2 regions of the Nonomuraea sp. NPDC005692 genome follow, and region 1 is predicted to be linked to the other one. Evidence: riboswitches for the same ligand, from Rfam matches in the RefSeq annotation. Region 1 holds a riboswitch; the other holds the start of a gene.
The links. Region 1 has a riboswitch for cobalamin ahead of ABZ459_RS39240 (CbtB domain-containing protein). Riboswitches for the same ligand answer to the same signal wherever they lie in the genome.
Positions count from the first base shown of each region.

Region 2: another riboswitch for cobalamin. It lies ahead of ABZ459_RS50415 (ribonucleoside-diphosphate reductase subunit alpha); the one in region 1 lies ahead of ABZ459_RS39240 (CbtB domain-containing protein).

Region 1 covers NZ_JBEXYU010000028.1:22,145-25,101, forward strand. Annotated here, with positions in the region: gene ABZ459_RS39225 (hypothetical protein) at 1-97, opposite strand, end outside; gene ABZ459_RS39230 (hypothetical protein) at 1-248, shown strand, start outside; gene ABZ459_RS39235 (nuclear transport factor 2 family protein) at 350-814, opposite strand; cobalamin riboswitch at 964-1,093, shown strand; gene ABZ459_RS39240 (CbtB domain-containing protein) at 1,128-1,319, shown strand; gene ABZ459_RS39245 (CbtA family protein) at 1,329-2,138, shown strand; gene ABZ459_RS39250 (histidine phosphatase family protein) at 2,144-2,689, shown strand; gene ABZ459_RS39255 (VWA domain-containing protein) at 2,693-2,957, shown strand, end outside.
Region 2 covers NZ_JBEXYU010000054.1:28,992-31,948, reverse strand. Annotated here, with positions in the region: gene ABZ459_RS50420 (alpha/beta hydrolase) at 1-528, opposite strand, end outside; cobalamin riboswitch at 738-943, shown strand; gene ABZ459_RS50415 (ribonucleoside-diphosphate reductase subunit alpha) at 1,072-2,957, shown strand, end outside.

The DNA.
Region 1 (2,957 bases):
GTGACAGCAGGGCGCCGTTGACGCCCAGCGCCCTGGTGCGCTGCGGCCCTTCCGGGGACGTGCCGGTCATCAGCGCCAGCGCGGTCGGGCCGATCATGGCCGCCGCCACGCCCTGTCCCGCGCGCGCCGCCACCCCGATGACGAACAACCGGCGCCTGCCCACCATGTCGGACGCTCGTCCGAACAGCGGCATCAACAGCCGCGGCGTCGGGTCAGGGGCGGTCGCGTCCCGGGCCGTCGTGTCATGAGTTTCCGTCGTCATGCGGCCAGAGTGCGGCCGGCCACGAAGATCAACCAGAGCCCTGCTGAAGGTACATCTGTCAGGTGCAGGACGAGCGGCCGCGATCCGCTAAGGACGGCGCAGAGTCACAGAACCGGAGAGCTGGGTGAGCAGCTCCAATTGATCGAAATAGAGGCGCAAACTCGTGATGAGTTCGTCTTCCACCGTGCAGACATAACAGCATCGCAAACGAACAGGGCGACCCGTCGCGGTAAGCACCTGGCCGTCGGGCATGGTGTACGGCCCTCGGTGGGTGCCCACCATGAGAAGCTCGTCGACGGTTGTGGCCTCACCTTCGGAGGACTCCGTGATCACGGCCCGGACGTCGGGGAATGCCGCCCAGAACTCCTCCAGATAGGAGGCCAGCTCGCTGTGTCCCTGAGATACGCCTTCGGGGCTGATGGACACCCCGGTCGGGCTGAAAGTGCGAAGCAGCGCCTGCATATCGTGAGCGTTGAACGCGTCCGTATAGCGGTCGCGCACCTCGCGGGCAACATTCATGGCACCGGCCCCTCCCAATCGCTCGATGCCCACCCTGGCTGCCGATATGCGGTCGAATTACCAACGCATGCTAGATCCGTGGTCCTGACTGCCTTGGCACGGAGCGGGGTGGCGGTGAACCCGGGACGGGGCGCACCCGGCCGGTGACCCGGGGGCCATCGTTCGCATATTGACGCGAACGTGAGGAAAGGATACGTTCCGGTAGATTTCACGGTTGTCCAAGGGAAATCCGGTGAGATGCCGGTGCGGACGCGCCACTGTATCCGGGACGTAGATCCCGGGAGCCAGGTCGCTTGGCAGCCGTGACCTCGTGACATGGGACGCGTGACCCCTGAGGAGGCTTGACATGAGTGGGTTGTCCACCCCTTCGACGATTCCCTTTCCGCGCCTGCGCCCTTGGCTGCTGCTGGCCGTGCCCGTGCTGCTGCTGGTGGCCTACCTGGTTCTGATGGACAACGGCGCCATCTCCCAGACCGGCACCTTCCTGCACGAGCTGATGCACGACGGGCGCCACCTGCTCGGCGTGCCCTGCCACTGAGGGCCGGGCATGGTACGCACCTTCCTGGCCAGAGGTCTGCTCATCGGACTCCTGGCCGGACTGATCGCGGGCGCCTTCGCCTTCGCCTTCGGTGAACCTCGCGTGGACCACGCGATCGCCCTGGAGGAGGCCGCCGCCCAGGCCGAGGGACCCGAGCACGGCCACGCCGAGACAGCCGAGACAGCCGGGCACAGCCACGGCGAGGAGGCCGCGGTCGGCAGGCCCGTGCAGAAGGCGGGGCTGTTCCTGGCCACCGGGCTCTACGGGCTCGCCGTGGGCGGGGTGTTCGCCCTGGTGTTCGCCGGGCTGCGCGGGCGGGTCGGCCCGCGTTCCGACGGGCGGCTGGCAGTGGCCGCGGCCCCGCGTTCCGACGGGCGGCTGGCAGTGGCCGCGGCCGGTACGGCGTTCGCCGCGATCATCCTCGTGCCTTTCGTGAAATATCCGGCCAACCCGCCTGCGGTGGGTGATCCGGACACCATCGACAGCCGCACGCTGCTCTACGTGGTGATGATCCTCGTCGGGCTGGCGGCGACGGCGATCGCGGTGGCGACGGCCCGCCGGGTCGACGGCGACCCGTGGGCGCGCTGGACGGCGGCGGCGGTCGCGTTCCTCGTGCCCGTCGTCGCCGCGTGGTGGTTGCTGCCGGCGGTCGACGAGGTGCCCGAGGGCTTCCCCGCCACGCTGCTGTGGGAGTTCCGGCTCGCCTCGATCGGCACGCAGCTCGTCTTCTGGGCGGTGTTCGGCGTGCTGTTCGGCTGGGCGAGCGACCGGGCGGAGCGACGCGCGGCGGCTCATCCGCTGGTCGCGGCGCCGAGCTGAGCAAGGTGCTGTTCGTCCGGCATGCCACGACACCGGGGATGCGGGCCGGCTGCTTTCCCGCCGATGAGGACGCCGACGCGGCGAGCCTGACCAGGGCCGCCGCGTCACGGCCCGTCGAGGCGTCGGCGGCCTGGGCCGCTCCCGGCAGGGCCGCGCGGCAGACGGCCGCCGCCATGGGGCTGGCGGCACGCGAGACCTCCGCCCTGGCGGAGGCGGACTGCGGCCGGTGGCGGGGCCTGCCGTACGGGCGGGTCGCGCTGGAGGAGCCGGACGCGCTGGCGAGCTGGCTGGCCGACCCGCACGCCGCTCCGCACGGCGGTGAGTCACTGAGCGCGCTCGCCGCCAGGGTGGCCCGCTGGCTCGATTCGGTACGGGACGAGCCGCGAGCCGTCGTGGTCTGCGGCGCGGGCGCCATCAGAGCGGCGCTCGGCCATGTCCTGGGGCTGGATCCGCTGCGCGCGGCCCGTTTCGACCTGGCTCCACTGTCCACCACCGAGCTGACCGTCGCGCGGGACGGCTGGCGGGTGGTCCACGTCAACCGGAAGGCCTGAGTCTTGATCGTCACCTATCCGTTCAGCGCCGTCGTCGGGCTCGACGACCTGAAACTGGCGCTGGTGCTGAACGCGGTGTCGCCCCGCGTGGGCGGGGTGCTCGTACGCGGCGAGAAGGGTACGGCGAAGTCCACGATCGTGCGGGCGCTGGCGGCCCAGTTGCCGACGGTGGCCGTGGTGCCCGGCTGCCGGTTCGCCTGCGATCCCGCCGTACCCGATCCGGAGTGTCCGGACGGGCCGCACGAGCCCGGCGGCGAGGGGGCGGAAC
Region 2 (2,957 bases), on a different contig from region 1:
CCTGATCGCCGCCAGGGCGCAGATCAGGCCGCCGCAGCTCTCGCCGAACAGGACGGCCCGCGCCGGGTCGACTCCCCACTGCGCGGCGTTGTCCAGCACGTGCCGGAGCACGTCCCAGCCGTCGTCGGCGGCGGCGGCCAGCGGCGTGCGCCAGTCGAGGAGGCGGTGGTCCACCGAGATCACGACGGCCGGCAGGTGGGCGGCGAGGTGGCTGTTGACCCAGTCGCTCTGCGGCGCCGTGCCGACGAAGCCGCCGCCGTGCACGTGGAGCACGAGCGGCAGCGCGTCCCCGCCGCCCGGCCCGGCCACGGCTCGCGGCCGGTGGACCCGGACGGGGACGTCGCGGCCGGGCAGCGCCACCGTCCGCCAGTCGATGGTGGCGCCGGGGTCCGGCCGGCCGGTGATCGCCTGCGCCTCGACGGAGGCGCGCAGCCGGTTCTCCGCCTCGACGTAGGCGGCCAGTTCGGCGGCGGTGACGTTGTCCCAGTCCGGCGTGACCGGACGCAGGCCGGTGGAGGTCTCGCTCATGGTCGTCCCCTCAGGTTTTCGCTACTTGAAGTTTCGATACCTAAGGTAGCGAAAACGTGGCATCACGGGCTTGTGACGTCGATCACATCCGTCCGCCCGCGGGCCCGCGAACAGGACGGCCTGGCCGGCCTCGCGGCGGGCGAGGGGGTCGGAGTGTGGGTTCTTCGTAACACGACATGTTGGGTGTGACTTTTTGATCCGCCCTATATATGGTGTCTCCCGCAGCCGGTTCGGTCGCCCCGCCAGGGCGGCCGAGGCAAGAGGGAACCCGGTGGAAATCCGGGACTGCCCCGCAGCGGTGAGTGGGAACGACCGCCGTCAGACGCACTGGGCCGAAGGCCCGGGAAGCGACGGCCAGTAGGCAGCGACAGCATGCCCATGAGTCCGAAGACCTGCCGGCGCGCCGCGCGCGATCATGCGTGCGCGGCTGCTCCGAGGCCGCGCGGGACGGTGGACGGCACTGGCGAGAGGGCTGTGGCGCCTCGCCGTCCGCCTCCTGCGCGCGTTCTCGGCGACTGACCGAGTTCACGAGGGGAGAGCGCAGTGACGGTCACAGGGGACCCGATGACGGACCTGGCCGGGACGGCGCGGGCGGACGCCGACAGGTCCGCGCCGCGGCGCGTCCAGATGCAGGTGCGCAAGCGCAACGGCACCGCGGAGCCGGTCGACGTCAACAAGATCGTACGTGCGGTGGAGCACTGGGCGACCGATCTGACGGACATCGACCCGATGCGGGTGGCCACCAAGACGATCAGCGGCCTCTACGACGGGGCCACCACCGCCGAGCTGGACCGGCTGTCCATCCAGACGGCCGCCGAGATGATCGGCGAGGAGCCGCAGTACTCGCGCTTGGCCGCGCGGCTGCTGTCGGGCTACATCGACAAGGAGGTCCGCGGGCAGGGCGTGGCCTCCTTCAGCCAGGCGATCCGGCTGGGCCACGCCGAGGGGCTCGTCGGCGACGAGACCGCCGAGTTCGTCAACGCCAACGCCCGCAAGCTCGACGACGCCGTCGACGTCACCGCCGACCTGCGGTTCGAGTACTTCGGGCTGCGCACGGTCTATGACCGTTACCTGCTGCGCCACCCGTCCACCCGGCTGGTGGTGGAGACGCCGCAGTACTGGCTGCTGCGCGTGGCCTGCGGGCTGGCCGAGACGCCCGCCGAGGCCGTCGGCTTCTACCGGCTCATGTCGTCGCTGGCCTATCTGCCCAGCTCGCCGACGCTGTTCAACTCCGGCACCCGGCACACCCAGATGTCCTCCTGCTACCTGGTCGACTCGCCCCGTGACGAGATCGGCTCCATCTACGACCGTTACGCCCAGGTGGCGCAGCTGTCGAAGTTCGCCGGCGGGATCGGCATCTCCTGGTCGCGGGTGCGCTCCCGGGGCGCGCTGATCCGCGGCACGAACGGGCACTCCAACGGCATCGTCCCGTGGCTGCGCACGCTCGACGCGTCGGTGGCCGCCGTCAACCAGGGCGGCCGGCGCAAGGGCGCCGCCTGCGTCTACCTGGAGCCCTGGCATCCGGACGTCGAGGAGTTCCTGGAGCTGCGCGACAACACCGGCGAGGACGCCCGCCGCACCCACAACCTCAACCTGGCCAACTGGATCCCCGACGAGTTCATGCGCCGCGTCGAGGCCGACGGCACCTGGTCGCTGTTCGACCCCGACGAGGTCCCGGAGCTGCCCGACCTGTGGGGCGAGGCGTTCGAGGAGGCCTACCGCGCCGCCGAGCGCGACGGCCGGTACGTCCGGCAGGTCAAGGCCCGCGACCTGTACGCCAAGATGATGCGCACCCTCGCCCAGACCGGCAACGGCTGGATGACCTTCAAGGACGCCGCCAACCGGCTGTGCAACCAGGCGGCCGAGCCCGGCAACGTGGTGCACCTGTCCAACCTGTGCACCGAGATCGTCGAGGTGTCCAGCGACGCCGAGACCGCGGTCTGCAACCTGGGCTCGGTCAACCTCGCCGCCCATCTGACGGGCGCCGGGCCCGACGGCGGCATCGACTGGGAGCGGCTGCGCGCCACCGTCCGCACCGCGGTCACCTTCCTCGACCGGGTGATCGACATCAACTACTACCCGAGCGAGCAGGCCGCGGCCAGCAACCCGCGCTGGCGCCCGGTCGGCCTCGGCGTGATGGGGCTGCAGGACGTCTTCTTCGCCCTGCGCCTGCCGTTCGACTCGGCCGAGGCCAAGGAGCTGTCCACCCGGATCGCCGAGGAGATCTACCTGTCGGCGCTGGAGACCTCCGCCGGCCTGGCCGAGCGCTTCGGCGCCCACCCCGCCTACGACCAGACGTGGGCGGCGCGCGGCCGGCTCCAGCACGACCTGTGGGGCGAGAGCGGCACCCAGGCCGAGCGCTGGGACGCGGTCCGCGAGCGCATCGCCGCCCACGGCCTGCGCAACTCGCTGCTGATCGCGATCGCGCC